DNA from 4 places in the Pseudomonas sp. UMAB-40 genome. Region 3 is predicted to be linked to each of the others. Evidence: predicted binding sites of a transcription regulator. Region 3 holds the regulator's gene; each other region holds the start of a gene.
What was found. Region 3 encodes sigma-54, which starts transcription at its own class of promoters, with help from an activator protein. Its sites were predicted from a motif close to ANTGGCATNNANNTTGCTNT; they were not measured.
Positions count from the first base shown of each region.

Region 1: glnK (P-II family nitrogen regulator) is a predicted target of sigma-54. The motif match lies at 3,408-3,427, and genes of this name have one in related genera.
Region 2: K0F88_RS30930 (flagellar basal body rod protein FlgF) is a predicted target of sigma-54. The motif match lies at 3,549-3,568, and genes of this name have one in related genera.
Region 4: flgB (flagellar basal body rod protein FlgB) is a predicted target of sigma-54. The motif match lies at 3,645-3,664, and genes of this name have one in related genera.

Region 1 covers NZ_LT607556.1:27,385-32,938, forward strand. Annotated here, with positions in the region: partial or broken gene K0F88_RS09890 (magnesium chelatase domain-containing protein) at 11-655, opposite strand; gene K0F88_RS09895 (hypothetical protein) at 1,043-1,840, opposite strand; gene K0F88_RS09900 (Bro-N domain-containing protein) at 1,996-2,523, opposite strand; gene K0F88_RS09905 (accessory factor UbiK family protein) at 2,955-3,215, opposite strand; gene glnK (P-II family nitrogen regulator) at 3,635-3,973, shown strand; gene K0F88_RS09915 (ammonium transporter) at 4,011-5,348, shown strand.
Region 2 covers NZ_LT607585.1:10,654-16,207, reverse strand. Annotated here, with positions in the region: gene K0F88_RS30950 (amino acid aminotransferase) at 1-42, opposite strand, end outside; gene K0F88_RS30945 (4a-hydroxytetrahydrobiopterin dehydratase) at 42-398, opposite strand; gene phhA (phenylalanine 4-monooxygenase) at 503-1,291, opposite strand; gene K0F88_RS30935 (sigma-54-dependent transcriptional regulator) at 1,693-3,255, shown strand; gene K0F88_RS30930 (flagellar basal body rod protein FlgF) at 3,623-4,363, shown strand; gene flgG (flagellar basal-body rod protein FlgG) at 4,409-5,194, shown strand; gene flgH (flagellar basal body L-ring protein FlgH) at 5,246-5,554, shown strand, end outside.
Region 3 covers NZ_LT607561.1:46,846-52,399, forward strand. Annotated here, with positions in the region: gene rapZ (RNase adapter RapZ) at 1-312, opposite strand, end outside; gene ptsN (PTS IIA-like nitrogen regulatory protein PtsN) at 315-779, opposite strand; gene hpf (ribosome hibernation-promoting factor, HPF/YfiA family) at 792-1,100, opposite strand; gene K0F88_RS16445 (RNA polymerase factor sigma-54) at 1,175-2,668, opposite strand; gene lptB (LPS export ABC transporter ATP-binding protein) at 2,853-3,578, opposite strand; gene lptA (lipopolysaccharide transport periplasmic protein LptA) at 3,578-4,126, opposite strand; gene lptC (LPS export ABC transporter periplasmic protein LptC) at 4,113-4,685, opposite strand; gene K0F88_RS16465 (HAD family hydrolase) at 4,693-5,217, opposite strand; gene K0F88_RS16470 (KpsF/GutQ family sugar-phosphate isomerase) at 5,217-5,554, opposite strand, start outside.
Region 4 covers NZ_LT607572.1:95,905-101,458, reverse strand. Annotated here, with positions in the region: gene K0F88_RS26335 (flagella synthesis protein FlgN) at 1-132, opposite strand, end outside; gene flgM (flagellar biosynthesis anti-sigma factor FlgM) at 181-507, opposite strand; gene flgA (flagellar basal body P-ring formation chaperone FlgA) at 673-1,434, opposite strand; gene K0F88_RS26320 (chemotaxis protein CheV) at 1,517-2,449, shown strand; gene cheR (protein-glutamate O-methyltransferase CheR) at 2,496-3,323, shown strand; gene flgB (flagellar basal body rod protein FlgB) at 3,707-4,114, shown strand; gene flgC (flagellar basal body rod protein FlgC) at 4,118-4,561, shown strand; gene flgD (flagellar hook assembly protein FlgD) at 4,577-5,299, shown strand; gene flgE (flagellar hook protein FlgE) at 5,331-5,554, shown strand, end outside.

The sequences.
Region 1 (5,554 bases), on a different contig from region 3:
AACACAACGTTAGCAGGTTATGAGCCCCGGCCGCCGCAATCAGCAATGCGCGCTTGGCCGAGATTTGCCCCTGCACCTCATTCAAGTCCGGATAGGGTTTGCTGGCGTAGAGCAAGCCATTGGAAACGTAGGGTTCAACCGGTGTATGTCCATTGAAGTGCGCAACGGCTTCCAGCAAGTGATCCACGGCAAACACCTTCAACCCGGACGCCAGGCACGCTTCCTCGGCGTTCGCCCGCGGCACCATCAGCGAGCGCCCGGCCTTGCGTGCGGCCAGCGCAGCCGGCAACACGCCCCTCACGGCACGTACCGCGCCTGACAGCGCCAATTCTCCCAGGCATTCAATGTCATCCAGCGTCAATGTCGGCACCTGCACGCTGGCGGACAGAATCCCCAGGGCGATCGCCAGATCGAATCGTCCGCCGTCCTTCGGCAAATCAGCTGGAGCGAGATTCAGGGTGATACGCCGTGCAGGAAATTGAAGCCCCGAGTTGATGATCGCGCTACGCACCCGGTCCTTGCTTTCCTTCACTGCCGCTTCGGGCAAACCGACCATCGTCAATGACGGCAGACCGTTGGCCAGATGGACTTCTACGGTAACGGCGGGCGCATCCACGCCAATCTGGGCGCGGCTGTGAACGATGGAGAGGGACATGGTCGTTCCTTGAGCTTTTACGGGAACCGCTTCCTGCGGTTTTTTAAGGGTAGTTGGGGCGTTGGGTTTCGGCGTGGCGAATGAGGCGACAAACTTTCACTGGATGTTGCGAGTGTCTATCTGGGGATGAAGCGTAAGCGAGTGTGGAATGCCGACGTAATCAGCCGCGGGATGAGGTTGTTGTAGGACGTTGCCTGGATCTATGAAGGACGGCGGCGAAAGCTGAATCGAAGGCGAAAAAAAACCGCCTTGAGGAAGCGGATTTTTATGTGCAGGCTTCGGTGAGGCCAAGGCCTGCACATCCTCAACGGATACACTCACGGTGCTGAGATTATTCGCATCGGGTTATCGATGCCAAGCAGGTGACTCTGTTGGGCGCAATTGAGTTCAGATTCTTACTCCGGCTAGCAGGCCAGCAGGCTCAAGCTCTTTGCCTCGAGCTGCACCGACTTCAAGAAAGCGTCGTTGATTCGCAGACACGTTTCCGGCTAAACGGAGCGCCTCGGCATGAAACTCATAAACTAATAACAGCTTGGCCTTTCGTTTTTTTTGGTTCATAGACACCTCGTGTGTCTGGATCATCAGTTGATGTTGTTGGGCATCCACGTAAATGACAAGGCGGTTGGTCTCGTCAAAATTGAATCCGAGCTCCTGATAGTAGGAGACAACGTTAGGGTCAGGATCTTGTATCTCGATCTCTTTGCACCCCAGCGTCCGCGCGTAAAATTCTGCTGCCAATAGCGCCATTTGAGCGATCCACCCGCGAAGTGGATGGGTTTTGTCCGGGTGCCCCTGTAAAAGGATGACTTTTATGCAGACTGTGCTTCTTCTCGGGGTCGCATAGCACAGGCCACATAGCTTCTGCGCATACCAGATCGCCAAATCGAAACCCTTGGCATCCTTACATTTCCAGTCCGGGATGCTATCCCATGGATACAGGACTACTTCTGTCCACAGGTGAGAGGCATCTATCGCAGCAGTGGTAATAGGATCAAAACTGATCACCGACGTATCTATCTCTAGACCTTGAGCTGCACAGTCCTTGATGAAGGTTTTGTGCGCCAGCTTTCGTGCATTCGATTTAAGAGTCTGGTCGCGAAGTTCCGTACCTTTTCCTTTTCTTCTCATCGCTCGTGTTCTGTTGGGATCAGGGCGATGAAAGATAAAGGTCTGGAGGGTGTTCACGTAATCAGGCGCGGGAGCCGCATTCTGTAGGACCGAACTGGGATTATTGAAGGGCGTTAGATTAAAAGTTTTCAAATGTAGGAAATGACAGCGTTAGCTGTGGGCTAATGCTGCCAGAAGACATGCATATGCAGTTTGTGTAGTGCTATTGGTTGTTAAAGCGATTGCAACATCCGCGAAGCTCGCTTCCACCACGGTGCATTGACCAAACGTTGCGGCCGTTCACCATCCGCCAGCATGTGCGGAACATCCTGCAACCGAATCCACGGCTGGTTATTCCAGTGCAGCAAACTCAGCGACATCTCTGGCCAGTTCAGCAGGCTCAGGATCGGCCGTTCGCTTGTTGCCGGTTGTTGGGCATCTCTGAGGGCTGGCACTACGTCGTGGGTCAGCCATTCGCGCAGGCCTCGGTATTCGGGGCAGTAGTGGTAGACCAGTAATGCGTAGACGCCGGACTCGCTGATCAGCAGGGTGTTTTCGATGGTGCCGTAGATGACGACTCGCGCGAATTGGTGTTGATCGGGATCGAGCTTTCTGACGGCGCGTTCGTCGAGGAAAAGGCGAAGGAGACGGCCCAGGTCTCGGGCGCTGAACCAAGGCTGGTTTTCGATCAACAGCGCGTGGAGGTGGAGTTTGTGGCGGGTGAAGACGTGAGGGATTAGATAAGCGTTATCGCAACTCATTAATACAGCTCCTTTTGCTAAAGAGGCTGCCGTCAATCGTCGCCAAACAATTGGGTGGCAGCTGTACGCGGGTTGGCGAACCGGAGCAAAAGGAACCCGGCAGACCCGAAGGTCTCCCACGCACAGCCGCCATGACTCGATGTGGCGGAGGGGAACCCGCCGTCGATGGTTGTTGTACGCCTTAAGCTTCCAGGTCGCCAAACCCAGTGCTGAATATTCAGCTGGGGATGAGCTTAGGAACCTGGGCTTCGCGGCGCTATCGGACGGCGGTGGTGATCTTTGTAGGACGTTGCCGAGATGGTGGCGGGGCGACAGATCAGGAGATTGCAGCCTTCGGCAGTTCCTACAGAAGTGGTCGATCCAGTGTGGGATGGCTGGAGACCGAGGTGACGCTATCGCGGGCAAGCCCGCTCCCACAGGGAATTGCGGTGTTATTCGGTTGGGGGATTGAGCTTCGCTTCCAGCTCGGCAACCTTCGCTTCGAGGCTTTCCAGCCGCGCCCGGGTCCGCGCCAGCACAACCATCTGGCTATCAAACTCTTCACGACTCACCAGATCCAGCTTGCTGAAGCCGCTCTGCAGCAGCGCCTTGAACTGGCTTTCGATTTCGCTTTTCGGCAACGGGGTTTCGCCGCTGAAGAGGCGCGAAGCGGTGCCGGTCAGGGCGTCGAGGAAGTCTTTGGGTGCGAGCATGGGAAATGTCCTGTCAACAATGGCGGGCAGTGTATCACGCAGTGTCTATAGTCAATTCCGACAGCAGGGATGCACGCTTTTCGCGCATGTGGACGGACGGCCGCGCACTGTTGTTGTGCGTATCCGTCGGGCCATTTGAGGGAAGTGGCTGTTGGCAGCGGCCAAAGGATTGAATTCAGTGGGTTTTGGCGAGATGGCAAGCTTTCTGCTTAGTCAGTAGTAACCCATGCACTGATGCAGTCGCTGTGACGAATGCAGTGCGCCAAGCGGAACGGGGGAGTTGTTTCGTGAGGAGCGGTTAGCTGGCGTCGGACGGGCAATCAAAGGCCGACGATGCGTTACAAAGCCAGGCACTGCGCTTAGACTTGAGTCGGGTTTGTTTTCCTGGGGCAAGTCCACCAATTCGGGAGAGAGTTTTCATGAAGCTAGTCACTGCCATCATCAAGCCGTTCAAGTTGGACGACGTGCGCGAGTCGCTGTCCGAGATCGGCGTGCAGGGCATTACCGTTACTGAAGTCAAAGGCTTCGGTCGGCAGAAGGGTCACACCGAGCTGTATCGCGGCGCGGAGTACGTGGTCGATTTTCTGCCCAAGGTGAAGATCGATGTCGCCATTGACGACAAGGATCTGGACCGGGTTATCGAGGCGATAACCAAGGCCGCCAACACCGGCAAGATCGGTGACGGCAAGATCTTCGTGGTCAATCTGGAACAGGCGATTCGCATCCGTACCGGCGAAACCGATACCGACGCGATTTAAACGCCGCCACAAACCCAACGCCCCAGGAGAAAACAATATGACTCTGCGTAAATTCGCAGGGCTAGGAGCCCTGTTGTCCCTCGTAATGCCCAGCCTGGCTATGGCGGCAGACGAAGTGGCGGCCCCAGTCCTCAACTCCGGCGATACCGCCTGGATGATGACCTCGACAGCCCTCGTGCTGTTTATGACCATTCCCGGCCTCGCCCTGTTCTACGGCGGCATGGTTCGCTCCAAAAACATTCTTTCCGTGATGATGCAGTGCTTCGCCATTACCGGTCTGATCAGCATTCTGTGGGTCATTTATGGCTACAGCATCGCGTTCGACACCACCGGCATGGAGCAGGGCGTCGTCAACTTCAACTCGTTCTTCGGTGGCATGGGCAAGGCATTCCTCGCCGGTGTCACGCCGTCGAGCCTGACTGGTCCTGCGGCGCTGTTCCCTGAGGCGGTGTTCATCACCTTCCAGATGACCTTCGCCATCATCACCCCTGCGCTGATCGTCGGTGCCTTCGCCGAGCGGATGAAGTTCTCCGCCATGCTGATCTTCATGGGCGTGTGGTTCACCCTGGTTTACGCACCGATTGCGCACATGGTCTGGTCCGGCAACGGCGGCCTGATGTGGGACTGGGGCGTGCTCGACTTCGCGGGCGGCACCGTGGTGCACATCAACGCCGGTGTGGCCGGTCTGGTCGCGTGCATCGTGCTCGGCAAGCGTAAAGGCTTCCCGACCACCCCGATGGCCCCGCACAACCTCGGTTACACCCTGATGGGGGCCGCGATGCTGTGGGTCGGCTGGTTCGGTTTCAACGCCGGTTCCGCCGCTGCGGCCAACGGCACCGCCGGTATGGCGATGCTGGTGACCCAGATCGCAACCGCCGCCGCTGCACTGGGCTGGATGTTCGCCGAGTGGATCACTCACGGCAAACCAAGTGCACTGGGTATTGCTTCGGGTGTTGTGGCCGGTCTGGTCGCCATCACCCCGGCCGCTGGCACCGTGGGCCCGATGGGCGCTTTGGTCATCGGCCTGGCAGCAGGCGTGGTGTGCTTCTTCTGCGCCACCACCCTGAAACGCAAACTCGGTTATGACGATTCCCTGGACGCCTTCGGTGTGCACGGCATCGGCGGTATCCTCGGCGCGATCCTGACCGGTGTGTTCGCTGCACCGTCCCTGGGTGGCTTCGGCACAGTCACCGACATCGCCGCTCAAGTCTGGATTCAGTGCAAAGGCGTGGGCTTCACGGTGATCTACACCGCGATCGTCACCTACGTCATTCTCAAGGTCCTGGACGCTGTCATGGGTCTGCGTATCACGGAAGAAGAAGAGGCTGTCGGCATCGATCTGGCGCTCCACAACGAACGCGGCTACAACTTGTAAGCACGCGCATAAAAAACTTGCCCGGCTTGCCGGGCATTTTTTTGTCTGGCGTTTGTCAGTGAAGGGACTGCTGAAAGGTTTTTTCGTACACGTTTAGTGGCGTTTACGACGGGCGTTTTTCTGCGGCCAATGGCTTACATGATTGAAGGAATATTAGGGCCTTTGTTTTTTCCCTGAGCGCGCTAGAATGCGCCCCGAACGTGCGG
Region 2 (5,554 bases), on a different contig from region 3:
AATCGGGTCGCCGGGAACTCGACCTATGGCGTCGAAATGCATTATTTGCGGCCCTCTGCGTCCTTGGCCACTTCGTCAGTGCGAGCGGCCATGATGAAATCGTTGCGGTGCAGACCCTTGATGGAGTGGCTCCACCAGGTCACGGTGACTTTGCCCCACTCGGTCAGCAGGCCTGGGTGGTGACCTTCGGCCTCGGAGATTTCACCGACTGCGTTGGTGAATGCCAGGGCGTGCTTGAAATTCTTGAACAGGAACACTTTTTCCAGTTGCATCACGCTGTCGCGCACTTCGATGTTCCAGTCCGGGATCTGCTTGATCAGTACCGGCAATTCTTCGTCGCTGACCTGAGGGGCATCGGCGCGGCAGGCTTCGCAATGGGCTTGGTTCAATGTGGACATGATGGGTTCCTGAAATCGAATGATTGGAAATCGGCCGTCAGTTTCACCACGCTATAGCAAAGCGTCGTGTCCTGACAGGCTCACTTGATTCTAAAAGCTGCGGATCACGCGGCTTTTTTGGGTGGAAATTTAGGCGCGTGCAAACCGAGCTGCATGCCTTGCTTGACCATGGCCATGATGTCTTCATGAGCCACATCAAACAGACGCTTGAGGTTCGGCAGAACAAAGTACAGCGGCTGCAGGATGTCGATGCGGTACGGCGTGCGCATGCATTCCAGCGGATCGAAGGCCTGATGCTCAGGTTCATCCGACAGGCAGTAAACGGTTTCTTTCGGCGAGGAGAGGATACCGCCGCCGTAAATGCGCAGGCCTTCTGCTGTATCGACCAGGCCGAACTCGATGGTCATCCAGTACAGACGCGCCAGGTACACGCGCTCTTCCTTGGTCGCCTGTAGGCCGAGTTTGCCGTAGGTGTGAGTAAATTCCGCGAACCAGGGGTTGGTCAGCAGCGGACAGTGGCCAAAGATCTCGTGGAAAATGTCCGGCTCTTGCAGGTAATCCAGCTCTTCGCGGGTGCGAATAAAGGTCGCCACTGGAAACTGCTTGTTGGCCAGCAATTCGAAAAAGGTTTGGAAAGGGATCAGTGCCGGTACCCGGGCCACTTGCCAGCCGGTGGTTTCACCGAGGACTTTGTTGATCTCGCCCAGTTGCGGAATGCGGTCGTGGGGCAGGCCGAGTTTTTCGATACCGTCCAGGTATTCCTGGCACGCACGACCCTCGATCACTTTCAGTTGGCGAGTAATCAGCGTGTTCCACACCGCGTGTTCTTCAGCGGGGTAGTCGATAAAACCTTGCGCATCGGGCTCGCGAGCCACGTACTGCGTCTGCTTCATGCTGCTCTCCTGCAAGGGGATTTCGTTCTTGTTATGTGCTGCTATGGACTTAGAAATACCCCAAGGTGTGCGGCGTTGCAGCAGGTGATCCGATCTCGTCGTAGGAAAATTCGCCAATTATCGTAAAGTATTCGTTACGGATTAGCGCCTGTGGCGCAGCTATTGAGATTTTCGGGTTTGAAATGGCGCACAGGTGTCACATAATCTTGACGACTATCTGGGCGGCTCGGCAAATAAATAGGGCCGAGAGCACTGCGAATATCCTGTGGGAGCGAGCCTGCTCGCGATGAGGGTGTGTCAGGCAAATTAATCTCGCCTGACACACCCTCATCGCGAGCAGGCTCGCTCCCGCAGGTTTCACCTCAGGCATCCAACCCATTCACCGTTTTTCGGGCCTTTATATGCGTATCAAAGTCCACTGCCAGAACCGCATCGGCATCTTGCGCGACATTCTCAACTTGCTGGTCGAGTACGGGATCAACGTCGCTCGCGGCGAGGTCGGCGGTGAGCATGGCAATGCGATTTACCTGCACTGCCCGAACCTGATCAACATTCAGTTCCAGGCGTTGCGTCCGAAATTCGAGTCGATTGCCGGGGTGTTTGGCGTCAAGCGTGTAGGGCTGATGCCCAGCGAGCGTCGGCACATGGAACTCAATGCCTTGCTCGGCGCCCTGGAGTTTCCAGTGTTGTCGATCGACATGGGCGGCTCCATCGTCGCGGCCAACCGTGCGGCGGCGCAGTTGCTGGGGGTGCGGGTCGATGAAGTGCCGGGCATTCCGCTGTCGCGTTATGCCGAGGATTTCGACCTGCCGGAACTGGTGCGCGCCAACAAGTCGCGGATCAACGGTTTGCGGGTCAAGGTCAAGGGCGATGTGTTTCTCGCCGATATCGCACCGCTGCAATCGGAGCATGACGACAGCGAAGCCATGGCCGGTGCGGTGTTGACGCTGCACCGGGCGGATCGGGTCGGCGAGCGCATCTATAACGTGCGCAAGCAGGAGCTGCGCGGGTTCGACAGCATTTTCCAAAGCTCCAAGGTCATGGCGGCAGTGGTGCGCGAGGCTCGACGCATGGCGCCGCTGGATGCGCCACTCTTGATCGAAGGGGAAACCGGCACCGGTAAAGAGTTGTTGGCGCGTGCCTGTCACCTGGCGAGCCCTCGCGGCCAGTCACCTTTGATGGCACTCAACTGCGCCGGCCTGCCGGAATCGATGGCCGAGACCGAGCTGTTCGGTTACGGCCCCGGCGCTTTCGAAGGGGCGCGGGCCGAAGGCAAGCTCGGGCTGCTGGAGCTGACGGCGGGCGGTACGTTGTTTCTCGATGGTGTCGGGGAAATGAGCCCGCGCTTGCAGGTGAAATTGCTGCGCTTCTTGCAGGACGGTTGCTTCCGTCGTGTGGGCAGTGACGAAGAGGTCTATCTGGATGTGCGGGTGATCTGCGCGACGCAGGTGGACTTGTCCGAGTTGTGCGCGCGCGGCGAGTTTCGCCAGGATCTGTATCACCGCTTGAACGTGCTGTCGCTGCACATCCCGCCGCTGCGTGAATGCCTCGACGGTTTGACGCCGCTGGTGGAGCACTTCCTCGATCAGGCCAGCCGGCAGATCGGTTGCCCTTTGCCGAAGCTGGCGCCGGCGGCGATGGAGCGGCTGAGTCATTACCATTGGCCGGGCAATGTCCGGCAGTTGGAGAACGTGTTGTTCCAGGCGGTCTCCCTGTGCGAGGGCGGGACCGTGAAGGCTGAGCACATTCGCTTGCCGGATTACGGCGTGCGTCAGCCGCTTGGCGATTTCTCCCTCGAAGGTGGGCTGGATGCGATTGTCGGGCGCTTTGAGAAAGCGGTACTGGAGCGGTTGTATTCCGAGCACCCGAGCAGTCGGCAGCTGGGCAAGCGGCTGGGGGTTTCCCATACGACCATTGCCAATAAATTGCGCGAGTATGAAGTCGGCAAAGAACCCGGCGCATAAGCACCTGCAATAACTTTATTGTGGCGAGGGAGCTTGCTCCCGCTCGGGTGCGAAGCGGCCGCAAAACCATCCGGTGCGACCTCCCTGTCAGGCCTCGACCAATCTTTTTGGGGCTGCTTCGCAGCCCAGCGGGAGCAAGCTCCCTCGCCACAGGGGAATCTGTTGGCTGCAATGGCCGGCACTTGCCACCAAACGGCATAACACCGCCGGTTTTTCGTCTCCGATACATTTCCCCAATCTCCGCAAAACCCCTCAAGTCCTTTGTTTGCCGGGCCTCGCGCCGTCAGAAAAAAGTTGGTCTGTAAATTGCTTATCGCTCAGCAGTACAGCGGTGGGCGGCAAACGTCCGGCATGCAGAGGAAAGAGCGTGGATAAGTACCTTTATGTGGCAATGACCGGCGCCAGCCAGAATGCACTGGCGCAGAAGGCTCATGCCAACAACCTGGCAAACATCTCCACCAACGGTTTTCAGAAGGACCTGGAACAGGCCCGTTCGATGCCGGTGTTTGGTGACAGCTTTCCGGCGCGTGCGTTTGCCATGACCGAGCGTCCGGCCACCGACTTCTCGCCAGGTTCGCTGGTTGAAACCGGTCGGGACCTCGACGTCGCGGTGCAAGGCAATGGCTGGATCGCCGTGCAGACCCCCGATGGCGCTGAAAGCTACGTGCGCACCGGCAGCCTGAACGTGGACGCCCTGGGCGTGCTGCGTGCCGGCAACGGTATGCCGGTGATGGGCAATGGCGGACCGATCGCCGTGCCGCCCGAGCAGCAAATCGAAGTGGGCGAAGACGGCACCATCAGCATCCGTGCGATGGGCGAAGGCCCGCGCGTGATGGCTGAAGTCGACCGCATCAAACTGGTCAACCCTGACCTCAAGAACATGACCAAAGGCCTGGACGGTTCGATCCACACCAAGGACGGCAAGCCGGCGCAAGCCGATGCAGGCGTCAAACTGGTGTCCGGGTTCCTTGAGTCGAGCAACGTCAATGCCGTGGAAGAGATGACCTCGGTGCTGGCTTTGTCGAAGCAGTTCGAGCTGCACATCAAGATGATGAACACCGCCAAAGACGATGACCAGGCCATGGCTCGGGTCTTGCAGATCAGCTAATTATCAGAACGTCGCGCCGTAAAACAGGCGCACGAGGAGAATCGAATGCTTCCGGCTCTATGGGTTGCCAAAACAGGTCTGTCCGCCCAGGACACCAACCTGACGACCATTTCCAACAACCTGGCGAACGTGTCGACCACGGGTTTCAAACGTGACCGCGCCGAGTTCCAGGACTTGCTCTATCAGATCAAACGCCAGCCAGGCGCCCAGTCGACCCAGGACAGCGAACTGCCGTCGGGTCTGCAAGTGGGTACCGGTGTGCGCATCGTCGGTACTCAGAAAAACTTCACCGCCGGCAGCCTGCAGACCACCGAGCAGCCGCTCGACCTGGCCGTCGACGGTCGCGGTTTCTTCCAGATCCTGCAGCCGGACGGCACCACGTCCTACACCCGTGATGGCACGTTCCACCTTGACTCCAACGGTCAGATCGTCAACGCCAGTGGCTTTGCCCTGGAACCGGCCATCGTCATTCCGAACGACGCGCAGACCTTCACGGTCGGTCGCGACGGCACCGTATCCATCACCGTTCCGGGTAACCCGGCCAATCAGGTGATCGGTAACCTGCAAACCGCCGACTTCATCAATCCGGCCGGTCTGCAAGCTGTGGGTAACAACCTGTTCCTGGAAACCGCTGCCAGCGGCGCGCCGCAAATCGGCACCCCGGGCCTGAACGGTTTCGGTACCACGCTGCAGAACACCCTGGAAACGTCCAACGTCAGCACCGTTGAAGAGATGGTCAACATGATCACCACTCAGCGCGCTTACGAGATGAACTCCAAGGTGATCTCCACCGCCGATCAGATGCTCTCGTTCGTAACGCAGAATCTGTAATCAGTCTATGAGGCGACCATGAGGTCGCCTGCAACACCGTGAGGTAGGGTCATGAATCGCTTTGTATCTGTTCTGGCACTGAGTGGGGTCGTCGTGCTCGCGGGCTGCGTCGCTCCGCCGCCCAAGCCCAATGACCCTTACTACGCCCCGGTGTTGCCGCGCACGCCGTTGCCGGCCGCCGCCAATAACGGCTCGATCTATCAGGCCGGTTTTGAACAGAACCTGTACAGCGACCGCAAGGCGTTCCGGGTCGGTGACATCATCACCATCACCCTGAACGAACGCACCCAGGCCAGCAAGAACGCCAACTCGCAAATAGGCAAGAACAGCAAGACCGACATCGGTCTGAGCTCGTTCTTT
Region 3 (5,554 bases):
GGTTTCCGAAAAGCGTTTGAGCAACGTTTCTTCGTCGGCGTCCAGGTACAGCACGTCACACTTGATATGCCGACTTCGGACTTCTTCGAGCAATTCCGGAAACCGCGACAGGTGACTCGGCAGGTTGCGCGCATCGATGGACACAGCAACCAGCGGTTGTGCGAGCTCGGTATGAATCAGCGCGCGCTCGGCCAGTTCCGGCAGTAATCCGGCCGGCAGGTTATCGATGCAGTAGTAGCCGTTGTCCTCGAGAACATCGAGTGCGGTACTTTTACCTGAGCCGGAACGGCCACTGACGATGATCAGGCGCATGATTAATGACCGTTTTGCTCGTCCAGGACAACCTGATACAAGGCTTCATTGCTCGGGGCGCTGCGCAGTTTTTCGCGGACTTCCTTGCGATCGAGCATGCTGGCGATCTGGCGAAGTAGTTCCAGGTGGGCATCGGTAGCGGCTTCCGGGACCAGCAGAACGAACAGCAGGTCAACCGGGGCGCCGTCGATGGCGTCGAAATCGATAGGGGCGTCGAGGTGCATCAGTGCGCTGACAGGCGACGTACAACCTTTCAGACGGCAGTGGGGAATGGCGATGCCGTTACCAAAACCGGTCGAGCCGAGTTTTTCACGGGCAATCAGAGCCTCGAAGACATCTTGCATCTCCAGATCCGGGACTTCTTTATGGATAAGGTTGGCAATTTGCTCGAGGGCTTTCTTTTTGCTGCCGCCCGGCACGTTCACGAGGGAACGGCCGGGGGTCAGGATACTTTCAAGTCGGATCATGGGTTGGGAGTGTTAACGACCGGTCGCGCCCTGAAGGAGGCTTTGGGTCTTTTCCTTATGCTTTTTGAGTTGTTTATCCAGCTTGTCGGTCAGTGCGTCGATCGCCGCGTACATGTCGGTATGCTCCGCGTTGGCGACCACTTCATTGCCGGGAATATGCAGCGTGGCTTCGATTTTCTGCTTGAGCTTTTCGACCGTCATCGTCACCTGCACGTTGGTGATCTTGTCGAAATGCCTCTCTAATCGTTCGAGTTTTTCGCCGATGTAGGTGCGAAGAGGTTCGGTCACTTCCAGTTGGTGTCCACTGATGTTGACTTGCATACAGCTTCTCCTTCGTTGCCAGTGCATAAAGCGGTAGATCAGATGATCTACCACTGGAACGCTGTGGCGTGGCTCTACATCAACCGCTTGCGTTCGCTCGAAGGCGCGATCCCGAGGGATTCGCGATACTTGGCGACGGTGCGGCGAGCCACCTGAATGCCTTGTGCCTCCAGTAAACCAGCGATCTTGCTGTCACTCAACGGCTTTTTCTGATTTTCCGCGGCAACCAGTTTTTTGATGATCGCGCGGATCGCTGTGGACGAGCATTCGCCGCCTTCGGAGGTGCTGACGTGGCTGGAAAAAAAGTATTTCAGTTCATATATGCCCCGAGGGGTATGCATGAATTTCTGCGTGGTCACCCGTGAAATCGTCGACTCGTGCATCCCCACCGCTTCGGCGATGTCATGCAGTACCAGCGGTTTCATCGCTTCGTCGCCATACTCCAGGAAGCCGCGCTGATGCTCGACGATCTGGGTGGCCACTTTCATCAGGGTTTCGTTGCGGCTTTGCAGGCTCTTGATGAACCAGCGGGCCTCTTGCAACTGATTGCGCATGAAGGTGTTGTCGGCACTGGTGTCGGCGCGGCGCACAAAACCGGCGTATTGGGCGTTGACCCGCAGCCGTGGCACCGATTCCTGGTTCAGCTCGACCAACCAGCGCTCGTTGTCCTTGCGCACGATCACGTCAGGGACAACATACTCGGCTTCACTGGACTCGATTTGCGAGCCCGGGCGCGGGTTGAGGCTCTGCACCAGCTCGATGACCTGGCGCAGTTCATCTTCCTTGAGCTTCATGCGGCGCATGAGCTGGCTGTAATCGCGGCTGCCGAGCAGGTCGATGTAGTCGGTGACCAGGCGTTTCGCTTCGGCCAGCCAAGGCGTCTTGGCTGGCAGTTGGCGCAATTGCAGCAGCAGGCATTCGCCCAGGTTGCGGGCGCCGATGCCAGCCGGTTCGAATTGCTGGATGCGGTGCAGGACGGCTTCGATTTCGTCCAGTTCGATGTCCAGTTCCGGATCGAAGGCCTCGAGAATTTCCTCGAGGGTTTCGTCCAGGTAGCCCTGATTGTTGATGCAGTCGATCAGGGTCACGGCGATCAGGCGATCGGTGTCGGACATCGGCGCAAGGTTCAGTTGCCACAACAAGTGGCTTTGCAGGCTTTCACCGACCGATGTGCGGGTGGTGAAATCCCACTCGTCGTCATCGTTGCTCGGCAGGCTGCTGGCGCTGGTCTGGTAGACGTCTTCCCACGCGGTATCGACAGGCAGCTCGTTGGGAATGCGCTCGTTCCAGTCACCTTCCTCGAGGTTATCCACCGTCGGGGCGGTTTCCTGGTAGGAGGGTTCGGAAATGTCGGCGTTGGGGAGCTGCTCGGCTTTGTCGGCCAAGGGGTCGGCGTTATCGAAGTCGTCGCCTTCTTCCTGGCGTTCGAGCATCGGATTGGACTCCAGGGCCTCCTGGATTTCCTGTTGCAGGTCCAGGGTCGACAATTGGAGCAGGCGGATAGCCTGTTGCAGCTGCGGTGTCATCGTCAGCTGCTGGCCCATTCTCAAGACTAGCGATGGTTTCATGGCAGGGGCTTAACACCTTATTCGCCGGCGCACATGCGCCATCCACTACAGGGCGCCGGAGCGCCAAACATAAGCAAATTATATGCCCGAAACTGCAGCGTTTGCCTAGAGCGCTGTAACAATAAAAAAGTATTGATTTTTTATCGAGGCAAGCGCCCGGACAACCAGCCAGACACCTCAATGCTTACAGGCGGAACTCATGGCCCAGATACACTTCCTTGACCAGTTCGTTGGCCAGGATGGTGGCGGAGTCACCTTCGGCGATCAGTTGGCCATCGTTGACGATGTAGGCGGTTTCGCAGATATCCAGTGTTTCACGGACGTTGTGGTCAGTGATCAGCACGCCAATGCCTTTGGCCTTGAGGTGGTAGATGATCTGTTTGATGTCGCCCACCGAAATCGGGTCCACACCGGCGAATGGTTCGTCGAGGAGGATGAATTTCGGGTTGGTGGCCAGTGCCCGGGCGATTTCCACCCGGCGACGTTCACCGCCGGACAAACTCATGCCGAGGTTGTCGCGGATGTGGCTGATGTGGAATTCCTGCAGCAGGCTTTCCAGCTCCTTGCGACGCTCGGCCTTGTCGAGTTCCTTGCGGGTCTCGAGGATGGCCATGATGTTATCGGCCACCGAGAGTTTGCGGAAGATCGATGCTTCTTGCGGAAGATAGCCGATACCGGCCTTTGCGCGACCGTGCATCGGCTGATGGCTGACGTCCAGATCGTCGATCAGAACGCGGCCCTGATCGGCCTGCACCAAGCCGACGATCATGTAGAAACAGGTGGTCTTGCCGGCGCCGTTAGGACCCAGCAGGCCGACGATTTGACCGCTGTCGATGGACAGGCTGACGTCACGCACGACCTGGCGGCTCTTGTAGCTCTTGGCCAGATGCTGAGCTTTCAGAGTTGCCATTACGGGGCCTTTTTCGCGTCGTTTTTCGGCTTGGGCTGGATCACCATGTCAATGCGCGGACGCGCCTCGGTGACCTTGCTGCCCGTCGCACGCCCGGCGCTCGCAAGTTTCTTGGCCGTGTCGTAGACGATTTTTTCGCCTTGGGTGACGTTGTTGTCCTTGTCGACAACTTTTGCCTTGTCGATCAGCACGACGCGGTTTTGCGAGGCGTGGTACTGAATAGTCACCCCCCAACCCTGAACAGGCTTGGTGTCGCCCGCCGTCTGCATCTGCTCGAAGTAGGCGAGGTTGCCCACCGAGGTCACCACGTCGATGTCGCCAGCCGGGGTACGGGTGATGGTCACTGTATTGCCGGTGACCTTCATCGTGCCCTGAGTAATGATCACGTCACCTTTATAGGTGGCAACGCCATTCTTGTCGTCCAGTTGGGCGTCGTCGGCCTGAATGCGGATAGGCTGCTCTTGATCGTTCGGCAGAGCCCAGGCGCTCACGCTTCCCAGTGCTGCGCCCAGACTGAGCAAAATAGGGAGAGTTTTAACGAGCCTCATACTGTCCTCTTACGTTCGATAGCAGGTGTATCCTGCTTTCTTTCAAATACGCTTTCATTCCGTTGCCTGTCGATACACCGCCAGCGCCGTCGATTCTAACGGGTTGATCGGTCTGCGCATATTGCTGCTGCGGGAACACCGTCATTCGGGTGGTGGTAATCAGGGTTTTGCGGTTTTTCTCGTCGAAACGGGTGATGCGCACCGAGTCGATCAGCTCAACCTGAGTGCCGTCCGGGTTGACTTCGCCGTGCTCACTCTGGACGTGCCACGGGAACTGCGTACCGCGAAACATATTCAGGTCAGGGTTGGTCAGCAACGTCACCTCGCTCGCTTTCAGGTGTTCGACCTTGTCGGACGTCATTTCGTACTGCAATTTGCCGTCCGGCAGGTACTGCACGCTGTGGGCGTTGAGGGCGTAATAGTCGATTGCGCTTTCATCGACCGTGACCACCGGTTTGTCGAGGAAGCGTTCCGGGCTGATGTTCCAGTAGCCGACCGCGGCAAACAGCGCCGCGATGCAGCCGAACACCAGGATGTTACGAATCTTTTTGCTCAGCATAATGGGCTCACAGGTACGCGGCGTTGGCCGCATCGAGGCGGCCCTGGGCGCGCAGGATCAATTCACAGAATTCGCGAGCGGCACCCTCGCCACCACGGGCCAGGGTGATGCCATGAGCGTGTTCACGCACGAAGCTGGCAGCGTTTGCTACGGCCATGCCCAGGCCCACGCGGCGAATCACCGGCAGGTCCGGCAAGTCGTCACCCAGGTAGGCGACCTGTTCATAGCTTAGGTTGAGTTGGGCAAGAAGCTCGTCGAGCACCACCAGTTTGTCTTCACGACCCTGGTAGAGGTGTGGAATGCCGAGGTTCTTCGCCCGCCGTTCGACCACCGGGGTCTTGCGGCCGCTGATGATAGCGGTCTGCACGCCGGCTGCCATCAACATCTTGATGCCTTGGCCGTCGAGGGTGTTGAACGTCTTGAATTCGCTGCCGTCTTCGAGGAAGTACAGGCGCCCGTCGGTCAGTACGCCGTCGACGTCGAACACCGCGAGTTTGATCTGTTTGCCGCGTTGCAGCAGGTCCGTGCTCATTACATAACTCCCGCACGCAGCAAGTCGTGCATGTTCAAGGCGCCGACCGGGCGGTCTTCGCTGTCGACCACGACCAGCGCGTTGATCTTGTGGTCTTCCATGATTTTCAGGGCTTCGGCGGCGAGCATCTCGGCGCGAGCGGTCTTGCCGTGCGCGGTCATGACCTGATCGATGGTGGCGCTGTGGATGTCGATGCTGCGGTCCAGTGTGCGGCGCAAGTCACCGTCGGTGAAGATCCCGGCCAGTTTGCCATCGGCTTCCAGGATCACGGTCATGCCCAGGCCCTTGCGGGTCATTTCCATCAGTGCATCCTTGAGCAGCGTGCCGCGCTGAACCT
Region 4 (5,554 bases), on a different contig from region 3:
CGCCAGAATATCTTCGAGCAGCGGCATGTCGCGACCGTGCAAGGCGAGGGACTCGGTTTGCAGTAACTCCAGCAGGTATTGCGCTGGAGCAAAGTCGTCGGTGATCAGTTGCAGTAAATTAGTGTCGTGCATGGCTGGCCTTGGGGTTTAAGCGTCCAAAAGCCTGGCGCAGGCCGTGGCCTAGCGCTGGGCTTCGAAGTTGAGCAGTTTGCTGGCTACACGGTTGCTGTCGACTTTATAGCTGCCATCGGCAATCGCTGCTTTCAACTCGGCCACGCGGGCGTTATCGACGGCAGGCTGATCGCGCAGCTTGTCAGTGACCTTCTGCAACTGTTGAGCCTCATTGCTGAGGTGTACCGATTCCCCGCTTTTGGCGGTACTGGCCTGTTCGGCCGGGGTATTCAGCGGCGCGGATTTGCCGGTTTCGGCGGTTTCCTTCGCGGTGCTGGTACGCGTACTACCGGTAAGTGACGAGGAGCTGTTCAAACGGCTGAAATCGATGACCATGATAAAAAACCTCTGGGTATTTGGACGCTTGCCATGTTTTCGGCTCTCCCTGCGAAAACTTTAGGCCCATTTATCAATGAGCTTGCATGCGTCAGCGCTTGTCCTGCCTGCAGCACAGTTTAGGGAACCGCCGGGCGGCGCGCCATCTTTCACCAGCAGATCGTACTACATGGCCACTTCCACCTGGCCCGGCGCGGTGACTTGCGCCTTGATGACCCGTTGGGAGTTGAGGTTTTTCACACGAATCTGTTCACGCAGGCCGCCGTTGGATAGGGCTTCGCCCGGCATACGCACGCTGAGCGTACCACTGCGGGCGGTAATCACCACTTGATCGCCCTTGCTGATGACTTCCGCCTGTTCGAGATGGACCAGCGTCAGGACCTGATTGGCGACCGTTGGTCGGGTAAGTTTCTGCCCCACGGCTTGTTCCAGGGAAGTGAAATAACCCTGGTTGATCAGGCTGATGTCCCGCTCGCGCAGCATGACGTCGCCTGGCTCGATGACCCCGGCGCGTTTGAGCGGTCGGGTGGTGGTGACAACGTCCCGAAACAGGCGGACTTGAGCGGGCACGAAGACTGTCCAAGGGGATGTGCTGTCGCAGCGGACCTTGACCGTGACCCGCCCGATCGGGGTCGCCGGGCTCTCAAGGGTGGCTGTCAATTCCTTGTCGCACATGGGCATGCGCAGTCGCGGATCGAGCTGGTTGACCTCGATTTCGTAGCGACCTTCCGTTTGACTCGTAGCCAAATAGTCTTCTACGGTGAACTCAAGAAAGCCCTGAGTGACGCCGATAAGCATGTCAGGCAAGGTAACCGCGTCAGCAAGGGCAGGGCTGCCAGCGTTGAACAGGCAAACGGCCGACATCGCGCAAAGCAATTTGCGGAAGGTTGATGTCAGGCGTCGGAAAAATGTCGGTTCTGTGTTCATAAGAGTTAAAAAGCAAGCGCCGTGCCGTTTAGCAATGAACGTGCGTCGCAACACACTTAAGCGTTGGTGTAGGAGTCTGTGCATGGCTGGTGTAATGGATGCAGTAAACCAGCGCACGCAATTGGTTGGGCAGAATCGCCTTGAGCTGTTGTTGTTCCGTCTCGACGGCCAGCAGCTGTATGGGATCAACGTGTTCAAGGTTCGGGAAGTGCTGCAATGCCCCAAACTGACCCTGATGCCCAAGTCCAGTCCTGTCGTGTGCGGTGTGGCAAGTATCCGGGGGGCGACCATTCCGATTCTTGATCTGGCAATGGCGACCGGCTCCGGCGCCCTTAAAGATCAAAGCAACCCGTTCGTGATCATCACGGAGTACAACACCAAGACCCAGGGTTTCCTGGTGCGCTCGGTGGAGCGCATCGTCAACATGAACTGGGAGGAGATTCATCCGCCACCCAAGGGCACGGGACGCGATCATTACCTGACAGCTGTGACTCGGGTCGACAATCAGTTAGTCGAAATCATCGACGTCGAGAAAGTGCTGGCAGAAGTGGCGCCGACACCGGAAGCGATTTCGGTCGGCGTGGTGGATGTCGAAACCCAGCACAAGGCGCTGTCCTTGCGGGTGTTGACGGTCGATGACTCGTCGGTGGCGCGCAAGCAGGTGACTCGTTGTCTGCAAACGGTCGGCGTCGAAGTGGTGGCATTGAACGACGGCAGGCAAGCGCTGGATTACTTGCGCAAGCTGGTCGATGAGGGCAAGAAGCCGGAAGAAGAGTTCCTGATGATGATTTCCGACATCGAGATGCCGGAAATGGACGGGTACACCCTGACGGCCGAGATCCGCAACGACCCGCGCATGCAAAAGCTTCATATCATCCTGCATACTTCGTTGTCGGGTGTATTCAATCAGGCAATGGTCAAGAAGGTCGGCGCGGATGACTTCCTTGCCAAATTCCGTCCTGATGACCTGGCATCCCGGGTAGTCGACCGGATCAAAGCAGCAGATATCAGCTAGGGGCCTTCTGCCCCTGGTGATTAACACGATTTAAGAGGCGGCATCTTTGTCTACGGGTAATTTGGATTTCGAACAGTTCCGGGTATTCCTGGAAAAAGCCTGTGGCATTTTGCTCGGTGAAAACAAGCAGTACCTGGTCTCGAGCCGTCTCAACAAACTGATGGAGCAGCAAGGCATCAAGTCCCTGGGTGAGCTGGTTCAGCGCATCCAGACCCAGCCGCGCAGCGGTTTGCGCGAGATGGTGGTGGATGCCATGACCACCAACGAAACCCTGTGGTTTCGTGACACCTATCCGTTTGAAGTCTTGAAGAACAAGGTGTTGCCCGAAGCGATCAAGGCGGCCCCCGGCCAGCGCCTGCGGATCTGGTCGGCGGCGTGCTCGTCGGGTCAGGAACCGTATTCGCTGTCGATGTCCATCGATGAGTTCGAGCGCGTCAACATGGGCCAGTTGAAGATGGGCGCGCAAATCGTCGCGACCGACTTGTCCGGCACCATGCTGACCAACTGCAAGACCGGCGAGTACGACAGCCTGGCCATCGGCCGTGGCCTGTCGCCCGAGCGCCTTCAGCGTTACTTCGACCCCAAAGGGCCGGGGCGCTGGGCGATCAAGGCGCCGATCAAGAGCCGCGTGGAGTTTCGCTCGTTCAACCTGCTGGACAGCTATGCGGCCCTGGGCAAGTTCGACATCGTGTTCTGCCGCAACGTGCTGATCTACTTCTCCGCCGAGGTGAAGAAAGACATCCTGTTGCGTATTCACAGCACGCTCAAGCCAGGCGGTTATCTGTTCCTCGGCGCCTCCGAAGCGCTGAACGGTTTGCCGGATCATTACCAGATGGTCCAGTGCAGCCCGGGGATCATTTACCAGGCGAAGTGATTCGTTGGCAGCATCAAAAAAACGGGAGCCCTCAGCGGCTCCCGTTTTTTTTGCCTGCCAATTTTTTTTTGCCTGCCAATATCTCACCAACACCGCTGAACCCTGTGGGAGCGAGCTTGCTCGCGATTGCGGTGGGTCAGACCATGCAGATGTCGGCAGACACGACGCCATCGCGAGCAAGCTCGCTCCCACAGGGGGTGGTGGTGTTCTTTAGAGGGGATAAGCGGCAGAAAAGCGGCAGACGGCGGACATCGGTTGCCGCTTTTCTGGCATTGCCGCCTTGCCACTGCCGGCAAAGCCCCGGTTTCCGGGCTTTTTTGAATTGGCACGCCGCTTGCTATGTCTCTGATACGAAAAATCAGGTCACCCGAAGGTTTCCCGACATGAGCATCAGCTTCGATAAAGCGCTCGGTATCCACGAACAAGCCTTGGGCTTCCGCGCGCAGCGTGCCGAAGTCCTGGCCAACAACATCGCCAACGCCGACACCCCGAACTACAAGGCTCGGGACCTGGAGTTCTCCAAAGTGCTCGCCGCACAGAACGAGAAAACCAAGGGCGGTACTTTTGCCTTGAACATGACCAACAACCGTCATATCGAAGCCGAAGGCCTGGGCAATGGCGACGAGTCGCTGATGTATCGCACGCCGATGCAGCCGTCGATCGACCAGAACACCGTGGACGCCCAACTGGAACAGTCGAACTACGCGGAAAACGCCGTCGGCTTCCAGGCCAGCTTCACCCTGCTCAACAGCAAATTCAAAGGGCTGATGTCAGCCCTGCGCGGAGAGTAATTCATGTCTCTATCCAGTGTTTTCAACATTGCCGGTAGCGGCATGAGTGCGCAGACCACGCGCTTGAACACCGTGGCCTCGAACATCGCCAACGCCGAAACCGTCTCGTCGAGCATCGACCAGACCTATCGCGCCCGTCACCCGGTGTTCGCCACCATGTTCCAGGGCGGCCAGAGCGGCGGCAGCGATTCGCTGTTCCAGAACCAGGACGCCGCCGGTCAAGGCGTGCAAGTGCTGGGCGTGGTCGAAGACCAGAGCAACCTTGATGCGCGTTACGAGCCAAACCATCCGGCCGCCGATGCCAAGGGCTACGTCTACTACCCGAACGTCAACGTCGTCGAAGAAATGGCCGACATGATTTCCGCCAGTCGCTCGTTCCAGACCAACGCCGAAATGATGAACACCGCCAAAACCATGATGCAGAAGGTCCTGACCCTCGGTCAGTGATAAGGGGCGACTCAGATGAGTGTTACCGATACCACCAGCGGCGTGAACATCAAGGATGTCTTGGCCAATTCGTCGGTCAAGACCAACACCAGCGCCGACGGCCTGACCTCGGCGACCAACAGCGCTACCGGCAAGAAGGCGTTGGGCAAGGATGCGTTCCTGCAATTGCTGGTCACCCAGCTGAAAAACCAGAACCCGCTCGAGCCTCAGGACAACGGTGACTTCGTCGCTCAGCTGGCACAGTTCAGTAGCCTGGAAGGCATCACCACGCTGAACGATACGGTCAGCGGCATTGCCGGCAACTACAACTCGTCGCAAGCGCTGCAAGCGTCTTCGCTGGTGGGCCGCTCAGTGGTCGCGCAGACCGACACAGCGGTCGTCGATACCTCCAAGAGCTTCAACGGCACGGCCGTGGTTCCGGCATCGGTGGATCCGGTGACGATCAAGATCACCGACGCCGATGGCAAAGTGATTCGCACCATCGACCTTGGCAGCCAGAAGGCCGGCAACGCCAGCTTCATCTGGGACGGCAAGAACGATGCAGGCGAAGTGGCCAAGGCCGGCAAGTACAAATTTGCCGCCACCGCGACCTATGACAGCAAGGCGACCTCGCTGGTGACTTACCTGCCGGCAACCGTCAACAGTGTGACCATCAGCCAGACCGGCGGTGAGTTGATGCTGAACCTGGCAGGCCTGGGCAGTGTTGCCCTGTCCAAAGTACAAACCATTGGTATATAGAGCCGACTAACACGGCACAAAGGAGTGGAATATGTCTTTCAATATCGGCCTTAGCGGTCTCTATGCAGCCAACAAACAACTGGACGTGACCGGCAACAACATCGCCAACGTAGCGACCACCGGTTTCAAATCGTCCCGTGCAGAATTCGAAGACGTGTACTCGGCCACGCGCCTGGGTACCGGCAGCAAGACCATCGGCAACGGCGTGCGTCTGGCCAACGTTTCCCAGCAGTTCGGCCAGGGCGACGTGAACAA